Regions from separate parts of the Halopseudomonas xinjiangensis genome, predicted to be linked through region 3. Evidence: predicted binding sites of a transcription regulator. Region 3 holds the regulator's gene; each other region holds the start of a gene.

Region 1 (4,212 bases), 310 kb from region 3:
CCGGCCGCGCCATCCAACAACCGACCCTAACCATCCGGGAAGACATCGACATGAAGATCATTGGGATATTGGCAGTCATCGTTCTGCTGGTTCTGGCCGGACTCTGGCTGTTTACCCTGTTCACCGCCAAGCGGGTCGAAGCGGGCCTGCCCCCGGAAGGCCGGTTCGTCGAGGTCATGGGTGCCAGGTTACACGTCATCGAGGCCGGTAAGGGCCCCACCATTCTGCTGATCCACGGTCTGGGGGGCGTCGCGCGCAACTTCAACTATCAGGTACTCGGCGAACTCGCCACGCAGTTCCGGGTGGTGGCTGTAGACCGGCCTGGCAGCGGTTACTCCAGCCGTCACCGGCGCTCATCTGCCAGACTGGACGTGCAAGCCGATGTGATGGCCGGCCTGATTCAGGCGCTCGACCTGAGACGACCGCTGATCGTCGGTCACTCGCTGGGGGGAGCCGTCGCCCTCGCCACAGCGTTGCGACACCCGACCCAGGTCTCCGGCCTGGCGCTGGTCGCACCGCTGACGCATCTTCCGCAGGGCGTTTCGAAGGCGTTCGCTGGCCTGACCGTACGCCAGAGCTGGCTGCGCCGCCTGATCGCCTGGACCCTGGCGACGCCGATGACCATCCTCAACCGTGACAAGGTGATGAACATCGTATTCGGGCCGGAAGCCGCGCCGGAGGATTTTGGAGTACGTGGCGGGGGCTTTCTTGGACTGCGGCCCAGTCAGTTCATCGCTTCATCGCGTGATCTGAATGCACTGGAAGACGTCCTGCCGATGATGCAACAGCGCTACCCGACCCTTCAGCTGCCGATCTCGATACTCTACGGTCGCCAGGACCGCATCCTCGATCCTGCCGAACAGGGCCAGGCCTTGAAGGACATCGTGCCACAGGCGGAGCTGACACTGGTCGACGGCGGGCACATGCTTCCGATTACCCAACCGGAAGTGACCACCGAGTTCATCCGCAGCAGCCACGATAAGGTAGCTGCCGCTCCTCACTAGTCGTATCGGCCGGGTGCCTCATCGTGCCCGGCCGTTGCGTCTTTCCCTGTCAGGTTCTGAAGCGTCCCACCTGCTGCTGCAGTCCCGCCGCAAGGCGCGCCAACGATTCGCTGGCGTCACGGCTTTCCTCAGAGCTTTGCGCGGCCTGATTCGACAAGTCTCGAATGCCACTGATATTGCGGGCGATCTCCTCGGTCGTCTGGCTCTGCTCTTCACAGGCCGCAGCGATCTGGGCGGCCATATCGTTTATCCGCACCACCGACTGAGCCGTCTCGCCTAGCGAGCGCTCGGCGCCCGAGGCCTGTTCGACGCTCTCGGCTGCCAGCGCTGCGCTGCGCTGCATGACGCTTACCGCTTGAGCACTGCCCGTCTGCAAGCTTTGTATCATCTTCTGGATGTCCTGGGTCGAAGCCTGGGTACGGCCAGCCAATGCGCGGACTTCGTCGGCCACCACCGCAAAGCCGCGGCCCTGTTCGCCAGCGCGTGCTGCTTCGATGGCGGCATTCAGCGCCAGTAGATTGGTCTGCTCGGCAATCGCCTGAATAACGCTCAACACGCCGCCAATCCTGTCGCTGTCTTCCTCCAGGCGATTGATGACGCCTGCTGCTTCGGCGACGTCGCCAGCCAGTCTGCGCAGGGCTCCCATCGTCTGGCCCACCAGACCCGAAGCTGAATGCCCCTGAATATCTGCCTGGCGAGCTGCTTCGGCGGTGTTGTGTGCGTTACCGGAGACCTCGTGAATCGCCGCGCTCATTTCTGTCGCTGCCGTACTCACCTGGTCGATCGCCGAATATTGTTCGGTCACCAGCTGCTGCTGAGTGACGGCTATCGTACTCATCTGCTGGGAGGCAGAGGCCACCTGCAGAGTCGAGTCAGCTACCTGCTGAATCAGCACTTGCAGCTGTTCGAGGAATGTATTGACGCTGCTACCAAGCTGACCGATCTCATCGGTGGAGGTGACTTCGACACGTTTGGTGAGGTCTCCCTCGCCGTCCGCGATGTCGCGGATCCGACCGAGGATCGCGTTCAACGGCTTCAGGATTAGGCCAGGCAGGAACACGATCAACAGCGCGCAGATGGCCAGGCCGACCAGTACGACCGTAGTGAAGGTAGCCGTGTCGCGGGCGGTCGCCGCCTCGGCAGCAGCCAATTCTGCCGCGGCCTGACTATCGACCTGCTGGGTCATCTGATCGATCAGGTCTCGCGCCTGGCTGAACAGCTCATACGAGCTACCGAAGCTCAGTGCACGCGCTCGCTCGGCGTCGGCCGGCGCCACGCTGCGCGTCAACCCGACCACTTCATCGCTCGCCCGCTTCCAACTCTCGAACGCCTGGTAAAACCGCTGAGCCAGGGCCTGGCCCTGCGCGGAGTCGGTCTTGCCGGCATAGACCTTCACCCGATCCATGGCCTGCTGCAGATTGTCCCGATGCTCTGCTTCAAGCTCGGATCGGTTAGCGCTGCCCGCGAGCTGGACCAGCGTTCGCTCGGCCACCAGCGCCTGGTAAAGGTCTCGGTCGGCCTCGAGCAGGTTGGTAGCCTGCGGCAGGAGTTCGGAGGAAAACAGTTGCAGCCGCCCGGTCAGCTGGGAAACGGCGAGATAGGATACGGCCCCCAGCGTGCAGAAGAGCGCTACTAGCAAACCTAGGGGCAGCGTCAGCTTCCAACGGAAGCCAATATTGCGGAACAGCTTGAACATGGTCACTCCAGCGAAAGTCATCAGAGATGCTGGGGCCCGTTCGGGCAAAGTCCGTTTTACATCCAGCTTCTCCTATATCGGCGCAGTAACCCTACTCTTTAGACGGTCATCTCGCCTTGATCTGAATCAATGACGAAGACAGCCCGCCCCACCCTCACAGCACCACCAGGCGATTGGGCAGTTCGTTTCGCTCATGGGTGGCGGGGAGGTGCGTTTCGAGCTGCTTGCCACAGGCGTCGATGCACTCGATGAAACCTTCAAGCACCTGTCCCTGACGAACCCGCGTGGTGAAACGTTCGACAATCGCCTCCCAGACACTGTCGTCGATGTGGCTGGCAATGCCCCGATCGACCATGATTTCCACGTAACGCTCGGCCTCCGAGACGAAAATCAGCATACCGGTCTCGCCAGCGGTGTGGTGCAGATCAAGCTCGACGAACTTGCGACGTGCGAGATTGCTGGCCCGCCAATGCCTCACCGAACGCGGGATCAGGTTGGTGCCAATACGCGGGATGCGAAACAGCAACGCGAGCACCACGAAGGTGATCCACTGCACCAGCAACAGGTATCCGGCCCCGAGCAGCCCAGGCAAAAACAGCAGTGCGCCAGGCACGATCAGCGCAATGAGACTGGCCCATAATACCGGAATATAGCGATAGTCGTCGGCTTGCTCGGCGAGCACCGTGACCACCTCGGCGTCGGTCTTCAGCTCGATGCGGTCGATCGCCTCGGCGACCTGGCGCTGCTCTGCCTCAGTTAAAAGCGTCATATTGTGTCGTCCTTTGTTTTACCAGCCACCTGAAGCACCGCCGCCACCAAAGCCGCCGCCACCACCACCGAATCCACCACCGCCGCCAAAGCCGCCACCGCCGCCACGCCCCATCCCACCAAGCAGCGCACCGGCGAGCAGCGCGCGACCGAAACGACCGCGCCGGCCACCACGTCCACCACGCCCGCCACCCAGCATGCCGAGCACGACGAACAGCAATAGGATGAAGATGCCTACCGGAGGTTGATCCGGCCGCTGACCAACAGGCCGCTGGGCTGGCACCCGCAATGGATCGCCGCCCAACACACTGACTATCGCCTGGGTGCCCTCGACGATGCCCCGTTCAAATTCGCCTTCGCGAAACGCAGGCAGCAGGATACGGTTGATGATGATCGACGACTGCGCGTCGGTCAGTCGACCTTCCAGACCATAGCCGACTTCAATCCGAACCAGACGATCATCTCGCGCCACGATCAGCAAAGCACCATTGTCTTCGCCTTCCTGACCGATGCCCCAGCTACGACCGAGCTCGACGCCGTATTCTTCGATGCTCTGCCCCTGCAGATCAGGAACGGTGACCACCACGACCTGCTCGCTGGTCGCCTGTTCGTGCGCGGCAAGCATCTGCGTCAACCGCGCTTCGGCCTGAGTATCGAGCAGTTCGGCCTGATCCACCACCCGACCGGTGAGTGCAGGTAAAGCCGTTTCGTCGCCAGCCTGCTGGGCAGCCAGCCCTGTCGCCC
Region 2 (4,212 bases), 180 kb from region 3:
AGTTCCGTAAAGATCGTCTGCGAAAATGTAAAGTTTTTCGGCGATCGGCAGACGTCACGCAGGGCGGCGATTGAGGGTGATCGCGGCGGGTCGCCACTGGCATCACGGGAGTTTGCAGAGGGGCCGTCAGTCCAGTTCGAGTGTGTAGCTGATGACTACCCGCGCTTCGTCAATGTCGGGCTGGTCGGCAAGGTTGCTGCGCAGGCTGGCATGGCGCAGGGTTAACGTCAGGTTCCGAAGGGGCCCGTCGTCTGGCTGGAAGTCCAGTCGCAGGTCTCTTTCCCATTCGCCGCTATCGCCGCCTTGTGGTGACCGTATGCCGCGTCCGCTCAGGTAGGCGCCGGAAAACTTCAGGCCGGGCATGCCGATGTCGTCGAACTTATAGGTGTATTCGGCCAGCCAGGTGCGTTCGCCAGCACGCTGGAACTTGCCGACTTGCGCGTAGGTGATCAGATACACCGACGCGCCATCGCCATTGTCCACATAAGGGAAATCACTGTCGCCATTTACCCACTGATGACCGAGTCCGAAGCGATGCATTCGGGTTTCATACGATAACGCCAGGCTTGCCGTCCGGTTGTCGACCTCGCCGATGGTGGCGCCTTCGGCATACACGCCACGCGCGCCATATTCACTATTTCCCGCAGCGTTGGCGCCCCTTCCCGAGCTGTGGAACAGTCGCACATCGACCCCAAGTTCACCTTCGGCAAGCGCGATGGCGTGTTCGAGACCGATGAAGTGCTGCAGGTAGTAGTCGCGGAGTTCCGCTGCGAAATACGTCAAGCTGGTGTCATCGAGTGGTTTGTAGGCGAGTCCGGCAAAGCGGAAACGGTTGGAGCCGGCGTCGCCACCGCGGATCTGCATGGGCTCGTAGTCCGCCGAGTTCCGCTGGCTGACCCTGTGGATCTGCCCGGCATGCAAGGTGGCGTCGTCGCGGATAGTCGATTCGAGCTGCGCGCCGCGAAAGGTTTGCGGCAGTATGCGGCTATCGTTGCGGATCAGCACGGGCAGATCAGGTTGCAGCGCGCCTAGTCGCAGTTCGCTGTTCCACGCTCGGGCCTTGGCGGTGGGATCGATGCGGCCAAACTCGCTGGCGGCCTTGCCACCTTCCAGCGGGAACAGGTCGCCCGGCTCGCGTGTGGAGCCTGGCTTGTCTGAGCGGCCGCCACCATCCAGCCGAAAGCCGAACTGGCCCAATACATCCACGCCGAATCCGACGGTGCCAGGCGTGTATCCCGATTCCAGATCGAGAATGACGCCTTGCCCCCATTCTTCCACGCGAGAGTAGTCAGGGTCGCCGCTGCGCTGGTCCTGATTGATATAGAAGTTGCGCAGTTCGAGTTCAACGCTGCCATCCGCAATCGGATCTGCCACGGCGCTCGTCGAATACACCGAAGCGCAGACCACCAGCGCCGCGAGACGCTCAGCGTGCTGCTTCATACAGCGGCATGACGCGGGGGATGGCCTCTTTCAGCTTTTCGATACGCCCGCCAGGCGACGGGTGAGTGCTTAGGAATGCCGGCGGGTTGCCCTGCGATGCGCCGGCCATCTTCTGCCACAGGCTCACCGCGGCGTTTGGATCATAACCAGCGCGGGCGGCTAGCTCGAGACCGATCAAATCGGCTTCGGATTCGTTGGAGCGGCTGTTGGGCAGCATCAATCCATACTGCACGGCCATGTCTGCTGCCTGCATGGACATCTGGCCGAGACCGAACAGCGCCCCAACCACTTGCGTACCCATCTGCGTCGTGTAGGCGCGCGAAATAGCCTCGCGTCCGTGTTCGCGCAGCGCGTGAGCGATTTCGTGGCCCATGATCTGAGCGATTTCCGCGTCGGTCAGATCCAGTCGCTCGATAATGCCGCTGAAGAACAGGATCTTGCCGCCAGGCATGCAACTGGCGTTTAGCTGCTCGTCGGTGATGACGTTCACTTCCCAGTTCCAGTCGCGAGCGTCGGGACGGAAGGCTTCGACAGTCGGAATCAGCTCACCGGCGATGCGCCGAACGCGTTTGACCATGGCATCCTTGGTGTTCAGCACATTCTGCGCCTTGGCCTCGGCGAGGATCTTCTGGTACGACTCGGCGGCCATCTGGTCGACCTGAGTGGCGGACAGCGAACTGAACATGTACTGGTCGCGATCGACGCCGACCGCGCCGCCCTGCGTCGTCTGTACCGATTCACAGCCAACCAGGCCGGCTACTGCGAGACACACGAGAAAACGATTGCGCATGGATGTGGTTCCTTCAACCTGACAGTGCACTGATTATGGAGCATTAAGCGCAGCCGGCAAGCACCGGCATGTTGCGAGACTTTGTCGAAATGGTCCTGAAGATTTGTCCTGCGGTGCCGATAAGGGTTCAACGGTGCTTCCGCTTCAGAGGTCTCTTCATGCGATTCAAATCCATCCAGCTTTCCATCACCGCACTCGCCGGCGCCTGCCTGTTCGTCGCGGTGGGGATCATGACACTTTTCGGCTTGTACTCGGCGGAACGGAACCAGCAATTCGTGCAGGAGCACAGCGAGCAACTAGTTACCCGGCTGATTGAACAACGGCTGACCTCCATCGCCAGCAGCGAGGCTGAGCGCATTCGTAGGCGCCTGGAATACCCGCTGACCGTCGCTAGTCAGCTGGCGATGCTCAATCAAATGCTCGGTGAGCTCGAAGGCGACGGTACGCCCAGCCTGATGATGCCGCGCGAAGAGATGAGCCGAGTGACTCAGCGCATGCTGCAGAGCAATCCGGACCTGCTCGGGCTGTACGTCGCCTGGGAGCCGAATTCGCTCGACGAAATGGACGAGTATTACCAAGGGGTCACGACCGACGGCTACGATGGCAGCGGCCGCTTCATGCCCTGGTGGTACCGGGCCGCGGACGGTTCAATGGCGGTCGAGCCGCTGGAAGATCTTGAAAACGAGACGATCCTGGAAACCGGTGTTCGCGCCGGCGAATACTATTTATGCGCACGTGAGACGCAAAAAGCCTGCGTCATCGATCCCGCGCCCTATGAAGTGGGTGGAACGAAAGTCCTGTTGTCGTCGTTTGTCGCCCCGATCATGGTCGAAGGTGAATTCATGGGGGCGGTCGGCGCTGACCTGTCGCTGGATTTCATTCAGACCCTGCTGCAAGAGAGCAATAGTCATCTGTATGACGGCCGCGGGAAGCAAGCCTTGATCAGCAGCAATGGCCATTTGGTGGGCTATACGGGCACCGAGGGCAAGCCAGGCGATCCGGCAGCCAAGGTGCTCGATGCGCACGAAGTCGAGACTCTCAAGCGTCTCGGCAATGACATGACGTACGAACTCGATCCGGCCGGTGGCCATATCGAACTGATGATGCCGATCCGCATCAGTGGCACCTCGACGCGTTGGGTGCTTGTCATGACGTTGCCGTTGGACGCGGTCATGGCAGATCTGCAGTCGATGGGCGCGGCGATCGACGAACATCAGATCGACTCCACCATGACCATGGGCGCCATCGGCGTCGCTGTCGCCGTGCTGGGTCTGGTAGTGATGGGGATGGTTGGCTTGAGCCTGGCGCGTCCGGCGCGTCAGCTGGCAGCCATGCTTGAAGATATAGGACGGGGCGAAGGTGACCTGACCCGCCGTCTGCAGGTCAACCGGGCAGACGAGTTCGGTGCCATCGCCAGCGGCTTCAATGCGTTCCTGGACAAGCTCCAGCGAATGATTCGCGAAGTGGTCGGCTCGGTGCAGCAGGTCACCGACGCCTCGGAACATACCGCCGACATCGCCATCCGCACCAATGACGGCGTGCAGCGTCAGCTCAGCGAAATCGACCTGGTTGCCACAGCCGTGACCGAGATGACCGCAACGGCTCACGACGTCGCGCGCAATGCCGCGCTGGCGGCCGAGGCGGCGAACAATGCGGACGGCTCGGCGAACCACGGCCGTGAGGTGGTGAAGGCGACCGCCCAGACCATTCAGCACCTGGCGAGTGATATCCAGCGTGCGGTCGGCAGCGTCCAGACCCTGGCGCGTGACAGCGAGAATATCACCGGCATTCTCGATACCATTCGCGGTATAGCCGAGCAGACCAACCTGCTGGCACTCAATGCCGCCATCGAGGCAGCTCGGGCCGGCGAACAGGGGCGCGGCTTCGCTGTGGTGGCTGACGAAGTACGCAACCTGGCGCAGAAGACGCAGAATTCGACTGCCGAGATTCAAACGATGATCGAGCAGTTGCAGGCTGGTACG
Region 3 (4,212 bases):
GAGTGATGTGCTCGACGAGTTCACCGGCAAGCGACTGGTTCTGGTGGATACCGCTGGTCTTCAGGCTCAGGATCCACAACTGCGTGGACAACTCGGCGAGCTGGCTGCGCAGGGCAAGCGGGTCAAAACCATGCTCGTTCTGGCTGCCACCAGTCAGTACCGGGTACTCAAGGCGGCTTTTCACAATTACCGCGCCTGTGGCTTGTCCGGCTGTATCCTGACCAAGGTCGACGAAGCCGCCACTTTGGGCGAATCCCTAGGGCTGGCTATGGAACAGGGTTTGCCGGTAGCCTATCTGGCAGATGGCCAGCGTATTCCAGACGACATCAGCAAGGCTGTGGGTCACCAGTTGGTTAGCCGGGCAGTCAGCCTGGCAGGCAACGAAGCCCCGGCAGATCAGGCCATGGCCGACGTGTTTGCGGGTATATTGCATACCCAGCGGGCAAGCTAATGAATTTCAAGACAAGGTAATCGACACAGATGGCCATCAAACATCCGGTTCAGGTTATCGCGGTCACCGGCGGTAAGGGCGGGATCGGCAAAACCAACGTTTCGGTCAACCTCAGCCTGGCACTGGCTGACCTGGGCCGTCGCGTTGTACTGCTTGATGCCGACCTTGGCCTGGCCAACGTCGACGTCCTGCTCGGTATCAAACCCAAGGCAACGCTCGCCGACGTGCTGGAAGGCACCTGCGATCTGCGCGACGTGCTGATCACCGGCCCGGGCGGAATCCGCATCGTTCCGGCCGCCTCGGGCGCCGCGAAAATGGTCAACCTCAACCCGCAGCAGCATGCGGGATTGATCCAGGCATTCAGCGACATCGGCGACAATCTTGACGTGCTCATCGTCGACACCGCCGCGGGGATCGGTGATTCGGTCGTCAGCTTCGTGCGCGCGGCTCAGGAAGTACTGGTCGTTGTCTGCGACGAGCCGACCTCGATCACCGATGCTTACGCGCTGATCAAATTGCTCAACCGCGATTACGGCATGACTCGTTTCCGCGTGCTCGCCAACATGGTGAATACGCCGCAGGAAGGCCGTACGGTGTTTGCTAAACTGACCAAAGTGACAGACCGCTTCCTGGATGTCGCGCTGCAGTACGTCGGCGCGGTGCCCTTCGACGAAGCGGTGCGCAAGGCAGTCCAGAAGCAGCGTGCGGTGTATGACGCATTCCCGCGCAGCAAGGCTTCCATCGCCATCCGTGGCATTGCGCAAAAAGTGGATTCCTGGCCCCTGCCTGCCAACCCACGTGGGCACCTGGAGTTCTTTGTCGAACGTCTGGTGCAGCAGACAGGGTCGGGGCTATGAACGCATCGGCCAGTGGAGTACGCATGTATACCCGCGCCCAAAGTTCTGCCGAATATCAGGATCGTCTTGTCGAGCAATTCGCTCCCCTGGTCAAACGTATCGCCTATCACCTGCTGGGCAGGTTGCCGTCGAGCGTTCAGGTCGAGGATCTGATGCAGGCCGGCATGATCGGTCTGCTCGAAGCGTCAAAAAAATTCGATCACGGTAAAGGTGCAAGCTTCGAGACCTACGCTGGCATCCGCATCCGCGGAGCCATGCTCGACGAGGTGCGCAAGGGTGACTGGGCTCCGCGCTCAGTCCACCGCAACACACGTATGGTCAGCGACGCAGTACGTGCCGTTGAAGGTCGTTTGGGCCGTGACGCTAAAGATCACGAGATCGCTGCCGAACTCAATATGAGTCTCGACGATTATTACTCGATTCTCAACGATACCAGCGGCAGCAAACTGTTCAGTTTCGAGGATCTGCTCGAATCGGGCGGGGAGGCCGACGCGCACGCCGATCACGAGCCCTACGGCGGGCTTCAGGACGAGCGATTCCGGTCGGCGCTGGTCCAGGCTATCGATGGCCTGCCCGAGCGGGAGCGGTTGCTGTTATCGCTGTATTACGACGAAGAACTGAATCTCAAGGAAATCGGTGCCGTCCTCGGCGTCAGCGAGTCCCGTGTGAGCCAGTTGCACAGTCAGTGCGCGGCACGCCTGCGGGCGCGTCTGGCAGACTGGCGCAACGATTGATTTTATCGCCAGCATCCGGACAATGCCCGGGTAGCCAGCACACCGCAACAACGACAAGGCTGGCAAGGCCATTAGCATCTGATTAGCGAGTGCGAACCTGCACTTTCCCTGGTTTGTACGGAGGTCGACTTGGACAAGAACATGAAGATCCTCATCGTTGATGATTTTTCGACGATGAGACGTATTATCAAGAACCTGCTGCGCGACCTGGGGTTCACCAACACGGCCGAGGCCGATGATGGCAATACCGCCTTGCCGATGCTGCAGAGCGGTGGTTTCGACTTTCTGGTTACCGACTGGAACATGCCGGGCATGAGCGGCATCGACCTGCTTCGGGCCGTGCGCGCCGACGACCGTCTCAAGCATCTTCCGGTGCTGATGGTTACCGCCGAAGCCAAGCGCGACCAGATCATCGAGGCCGCACAAGCCGGCGTGAACGGCTATGTGGTCAAACCGTTCACCGCGCAGGCGCTGAAGGAAAAGATCGAAAAGATTTTCGAGCGAGTCCAGGCAAAGTAATCCGGGGTACAGGTTATGGCTTTAAGCAAGGATCCCGGCCAGGCGACTGCTCAGGAATTTGAACACTCTCTCAAGGATAACGCGCGGCAACTGGTCGAGTTTCTCGAAAAAGGCCAGTTCGGCGAAGCCATCCTCGTCATCCACGCCATCAATCAGGCGCGCGATCGTGGGCTTTACCACGAAGTCGGGCAACTGACTCGTGCGCTGCACAACTCCATCGTGAATTTCCAGATCGACACATCTCACGCGCTGGGTGACAGCGGCGAAGTGTCAAAGATATCCGATGCGTCCGATCGGCTCGACTATGTCGTCAAGCTGACCGACAAGGCGGCCAACCGCACCATGGATCTGGTGGAAAGTAGCGCACCTATCGTCTCGGATCTTGGTCAGGAAGCGTCCGCGCTCAAGGCTGACTGGGATCGTCTGCAGCGCCGCGAAATGGCCGCCACCGAATTCCGCGACCTGTACAGGCGGATTGGCGAGTTTCTCGAAAAGACCGAGAAATCCAGTGCACAGGTGTCCTCGCATCTTAACGACATCCTCATCGCGCAGGATTATCAGGATCTCACCGGACAGGTGATCAAGCGTGTCACCGCGCTGGTTCATGATGTCGAGGAAAGCCTGGTCAATCTGGTGCGTATGGCTGGTCAGGTCGACCGCCTCGCGGGTATCGATCATGCCGAGCCCAAGCGTGAGGAGAAAAAAACCTCGGACAGGGGTGAAGGTCCGCAGATTCATGCCGATATAAGAGAAGACGTGGTTTCTGGACAAGACGAAGTTGATGATCTTCTGTCCAGCCTTGGCTTCTAGGGGAGTGGGTGCATGAGTTTCGACGCGGATGAAGAGATCCTCCAGGACTTCCTGGTGGAAGCCGGAGAGATCCTCGAATTATTGTCCGAGCAGTTGGTGGAGCTGGAAAACCGTCCCGAGGATACGGACCTGCTCAACGCCATCTTTCGCGGTTTCCATACCGTCAAGGGCGGGGCCGGATTCCTCCAGCTCGATGCTCTGGTCGCCTGCTGCCATATCGCCGAGAACGTCTTCGACATCCTTCGCAAGGGTGAGCGTCAGGTCACCTCGGAACTGATGGACGTGGTGTTGCAGGCGCTGGATGCGGTCAACGGGATGTTTGCCGAAGTGCGTGAAGGCGAAGACCCGACGCCGGCTGATCCGGAGCTGCTCGCGGCCTTGTCTGTCCTCGCACAGCCCGCCGGTGAAGAGATTATCGCATCGCCTGTGGTCGCGGCGGTTCCGGCCATGGAGCTGGAAGCTGTTGCAGCTGAAGGCGACGATGCCGACGGCGACATCACCGATGACGAATTCGAACAGTTGCTCGATGCCCTGCATGGTGGTGAGCCTGCTGCTCCCACCCCAGCCAGTCCCGTCTCTGCAGCGACCGGCGAACCCGCCGTTGCTGCTTCCGGGGACGAGATCACCGACGATGAATTCGAGGCGCTGCTCGATCAGTTGCATGGTACGGGCAAGCCGCCGGTCGTGACCGACGCACCCAAAGCGCCCACCCCGGCCGCTCCCGCATCGGCGGGTTCGGACGAAAACATTTCCGACGATGAATTCGAGGCTCTGCTTGATCAACTGCATGGCAACGGTCAGGCCCCTGGCGTCATTGCTGCGAACGCCGCGGCTACGGCTG
Region 4 (4,212 bases), 1.4 Mb from region 3:
TTGGGGTCCGCAGGCGCTTTATCTGTTCATGGGCGTCTGCACGCTGCTGCTGTCACTACAGGTTCGCCCGGGTCGGGTGACGGGTGAGCATCTGGTCGAAGAGGCACCGATCCACTATATGCCTGCTGCAGGTAACCTGGTCAGCTCGCCGTTGGCTGCGGCTATCGATCCGCGAGTCGATGAGCACATTGTGGCAGAGCAGATGCTGGACGAAGGGGACGCGTACAGCGCGCGTCGGCAGGACGAAGACGAGCATCGTCCTGCCTGAAGCTTAAAACAGATCTTCTTTCTCAAGGCGCCGCGCTTCGCGCTGTAGCGTGTTGACGTACCTATCTATCTGTCGTTGAGCGCTGGGTGGGGGCTGATGGAAGCGTAAACCGACGTGGCTTTCGCCCGCGGCTTCGTCGTAAACGATATGGCGGACTTCTACCGTCAGGCCGATGCGACCTGCATCGGGCAGTTCGACGAAGCTTTGTTCGTGCAGCTCTCCGGGGGTTACCTGATTGCGCAAGTCGCCAACGAAGCGCGCTTTACAGCCTGTCGCGGAGATGTCCGCAAGCTCCCCGAGAATCTGATGTTGGCGTTGTTGCTTGATCAGGCCCACCTTCGTCTCAAGCGAACGATGTACGGCAGCACGAAACGCCCCGCGTTTCTGGTGGTAGATCATGTCTGCGGGAAGCGGCGCGCTGTACGCGGGAGCGTTTTCGAACACAACTTTCTGCGCACCTGCGCAGCTCCAGCGCATATGAACCCCTTCATGCCACGCATCGATGCGAAAGGACTCTCCTTGTTCGACGTAGCGGTCGCCTTCGCGTGGGATCAGCTCGTCGATCCAAAGCATCCCTGAGGCGGAGTCGATATTGACGATGAAGCTCTGAAACTTCTGCGCCCGCTCAGAGAAGGTCACCATAAGTGGGTCGCGCGACTGTTGTAGCGTCTTCAAGAGCGAGGTGATTTCGATCTGGGAACGAACGTCCCGAGGGGGCTGAGGACCCACTTCCTGTTCAAATAGCATGGTACTGCTGGCTCTCGACATCCGTTGTGATTGTGCCGCTACTATACAGCAAGGCGGTACACATGATGGTTATCCGAAGCGGCCAGTCAGGCTTTGGTTAGCGGGCGCTGCGAGCCGGCGCGGCTGGTCAGCCCCTGGCGATCGTAGACGCTCTGGCTCGACTCGCCCTGATTACGTAGCAGATCGATGAGATGGGTGGTTGCATGCTGGCTGTGGCGGACCAGTCTGGCATTACGTTGATTGGCATCCTGGCAGCGCAGCAAGGCAGCGCGGAACGCCTCGTAGTCCTGGCGCAGCTGTGGCTGCCCGAGCGAGTCGATGAAGCCTTCCATGGTCTGCTCAGCCTGTTTTCCAGCCTGTTGGCACCAACCGGCGATGGCCTGGTCATGCAGAGAGAGCGCCTTGATGATGGGAGACTTGGCGTCGAGCAAGCGTTCCAGCTCGGTCATATCATGACGAGCAAGCGCATCCTGCTCGCGGTCAAGAAGCTCGAGAAACAGCTGACAATCCTGGACGGCCTGGTCGAATATTGTTTGCAGATCGATCATCTGTCATCTCCACTGACCGTGGCCATCAGAAACCGGAACCTTAGCGGGTTTCCAGCGCCAGGAGCTTGTCCGCAATGCGGCTGCTATCCGGCTTGTAGCTGCCATCTGCCACGGCCTGGCGAATCTGAGCGACACGCTCGTTATCCACCTCGGGCAGCTGGCGCAGACGTTCTTCTATCGATTTCAATTGTTGTGCCTGCTCGCTCAGCTTGACCGACGACTCGCCGACCGGCTGCTTCTGCTCCGGAGTCTTCTCCGCACCGCGGGCATTCTCTACATCGGAATCGCGCTTGACGGAGGACGCACCAGCCTGGCCGGTCCGACCGCTATTGTTGGCTCCGTTAGGGGCGTTGAAGTCAATAACCATTCTACAGGTCCTCAGAACTTTGAATGTTTTACTAACATCAGTAACGGCCGATGCAGGAAAAACTTTAGGAAAAAACTATGCGACCTGAATCACGTTGCAGGCTTCTGCGAAGCTTCTGGATATCGGACAGCAGTATAGCCGAAACGGTTCGCCGGTCACATCGCTACTTCTACCTGCCCGGGCGCGATAATCCTCGCTGTGACGACCCTCCCGGAGCGCGTGTTTCGCACGCGGATCTGGCTGCCTACAGTTCCGGCCTGCAGGGCTTCTCCTGGCATGCGCACCGAAATCTGGCTGTTCGCTGCGCTGATTACCACCTTGTCGCCACGCTTGACCACTTCATCGTTTTCCAGATGATTGGATCCGATTACCGTGTCGCCGGGTAGCTGGCGCTTTGCTCGCTTGCCCAGGGCCTGTGCAGGATCGGTGAGATATTGATCGCCGAGTAGGCCCACATCTCTTTCCAGCAACGCCATGTCGGTCGGCTGGATGACTTCATGCCGTGCGAGCGGACGCCGGGTAACCAGCACCTGCTCGAAGAGGCTCACCTTGGCCGGCACGAAGAGCCGCCAACGTGCCTCGTCGCTCTCACAGCTCACCCGTACCGTCACCCGGCCGACGGGTGCAGCGGGACTTTCCAGTGTCGCTGCGATGGCCTCCGGCGGGCAAAGAGGTAGCCGCAAACGGGGGTCCAATCGCCCGACTTCGATCTCGTAGCGGGCGTCGCGAGCGCTCGCCGAAACATGACGTTCGGCTTGTTCCTCAAGAAAAGCCTCGGTCGTGCCGATAAGCTGTTCGATCAGAGGATTCGCGGAGGAGCCGGCGGAAAAAAATATCGCCAACGCCGCGCAGTGCCTGATAAAACGCATACAATTAGCCCTGATGACAAAACGGGTGGCGCCAAGTTACTGTCGCTTTCCTGTAGCGGAAGCAAGAAACGTACCGCCGCGCGTAATAACGAGGAGGCGCCCATGGCTGGCGTTATGGACTCGGTCAACCAGCGTACCCAGCTGGTCGGACAGAATAGACTTGAATTACTGCTGTTCCGGCTAGCCGGCAATCAGCTATATGGCATCAACGTTTTCAAGGTCAAAGAGGTGCTGCAATGCCCCAAACTGACCTTGTTGCCGAAGCTGAACCCGGTCGTTCGCGGTGTCGCGCATATCCGCGGCGGCACGTTGCCAATCATCGACCTGAACAAGGCTACCGGTGGGCCGGGGCTGAGTGATCTCAGCACTGCCTTTGTCATTATTACCGAATACAACTATCGGGTTCAGGGGTTCCTGGTTCGCTCGGTAGAGCGCATCGTCAACATGAACTGGTCCGAGATCCATCCGCCGCCACGTGGCACCGGTCGCGATCATTACCTGACCGCAGTGACGCGGGTAGATGACAAAACGGTTGAAATCATTGACGTGGAGAAGATTCTCGCCGAAGTAGTGCCGACCGTAGAAAACATTTCCGCCGGAGTGATTGATGCGCAGACCCAGGCGGAAGCCGTGTCGCGCAAGGTGTTGATCGTCGATGACTCGACCGTGGCTCGGAAACAGGTTGCACGCTGTCTGCAAGAGGTTGGCGTTGAAATCGTTGCGCTCAACGATGGTCGTCAGGCGTTGGACTGGCTGCGGGAATTAGCCGAACGGGGCGAAGACGTCTCGAAACATCTGCTTATGATGGTGTCTGATATCGAGATGCCGGAAATGGACGGTTATACGCTGACCGCCGAAGTGCGCAATGATCCGCGGATGAGCAAGCTGCACATCATGCTGCACACTTCGCTATCGGGCGTGTTCAATCAGGCGATGGTAAAGAAGGTCGGAGCAGACGAATTCCTTGCCAAGTTCAAACCGGACGAACTGGCCAAGCGAGTAATCGATCGGTTGCATGCCCAGCGCGACGCTGCAGGCGCATGATGCCGGCACATCAATGAGATAGGGCGGGTTGAGTGACCTCTGCAAACGATTTTCAGCAATTCCGGGATTTCCTTGAAAAAGCCTGTGGCATCGTTCTGGGGGACAACAAGCAGTATCTCGTGGCCAGCCGGCTGAATCGGCTCCTCGAGCAGGAACGTATCAAGTCATTGGGCGAGCTCATCGCGCGGATTCAGGCGAACCCGCGTGGCGGGCTGCGCGAATCGGTGATCGACGCCATGACCACCAACGAGACGTTGTGGTTTCGCGACGTCTACCCGTTCGAGGTGCTCAAGACCAAGCTTATCCCCGAGTTCATCCAGAGCAACCCCGGGCAACGGCTGCGCATCTGGTCGGCGGCCTGTTCTTCGG

Evidence for each region. The regulator FliA, encoded in region 3, starts transcription of late flagellar genes. The targets are predictions, from matches to a motif close to CTAAAGTTTNNNNNNNNNNNGCCGNTAA.
Region 1: the regulator FliA is predicted to act here: its motif matches at 2,775-2,802, upstream of BLT85_RS04555 (methyl-accepting chemotaxis protein).
Region 2: the regulator FliA is predicted to act here: its motif matches at 2,326-2,353, upstream of BLT85_RS02370 (methyl-accepting chemotaxis protein).
Region 4: the regulator FliA is predicted to act here: its motif matches at 1,971-1,998, upstream of flgM (flagellar biosynthesis anti-sigma factor FlgM).

The regions. Positions count from the first base shown of each region.
Region 1 covers NZ_LT629736.1:1,008,370-1,012,581, reverse strand. Annotated here, with positions in the region: gene BLT85_RS04565 (SDR family NAD(P)-dependent oxidoreductase) at 1-30, shown strand, start outside; gene BLT85_RS04560 (alpha/beta fold hydrolase) at 51-1,004, shown strand; gene BLT85_RS04555 (methyl-accepting chemotaxis protein) at 1,054-2,700, opposite strand; gene BLT85_RS04550 (TPM domain-containing protein) at 2,855-3,469, opposite strand; gene BLT85_RS04545 (TPM domain-containing protein) at 3,488-4,212, opposite strand, start outside.
Region 2 covers NZ_LT629736.1:518,693-522,904, forward strand. Annotated here, with positions in the region: gene BLT85_RS02360 (OprD family outer membrane porin) at 127-1,440, opposite strand; gene BLT85_RS02365 (M48 family metallopeptidase) at 1,424-2,230, opposite strand; gene BLT85_RS02370 (methyl-accepting chemotaxis protein) at 2,389-4,212, shown strand, end outside.
Region 3 covers NZ_LT629736.1:696,151-700,362, forward strand. Annotated here, with positions in the region: gene flhF (flagellar biosynthesis protein FlhF) at 1-451, shown strand, start outside; gene fleN (flagellar synthesis regulator FleN) at 481-1,308, shown strand; gene BLT85_RS03190 (RNA polymerase sigma factor FliA) at 1,305-2,042, shown strand; gene BLT85_RS03195 (chemotaxis response regulator CheY) at 2,184-2,561, shown strand; gene BLT85_RS03200 (protein phosphatase CheZ) at 2,577-3,371, shown strand; gene BLT85_RS03205 (chemotaxis protein CheA) at 3,384-4,212, shown strand, end outside.
Region 4 covers NZ_LT629736.1:2,127,726-2,131,937, reverse strand. Annotated here, with positions in the region: gene BLT85_RS09750 (MFS transporter) at 1-268, shown strand, start outside; gene BLT85_RS09745 (flagellar brake protein) at 272-1,015, opposite strand; gene BLT85_RS09740 (flagella synthesis protein FlgN) at 1,102-1,563, opposite strand; gene flgM (flagellar biosynthesis anti-sigma factor FlgM) at 1,604-1,930, opposite strand; gene flgA (flagellar basal body P-ring formation chaperone FlgA) at 2,086-2,799, opposite strand; gene BLT85_RS09725 (chemotaxis protein CheV) at 2,902-3,843, shown strand; gene BLT85_RS09720 (CheR family methyltransferase) at 3,876-4,212, shown strand, end outside.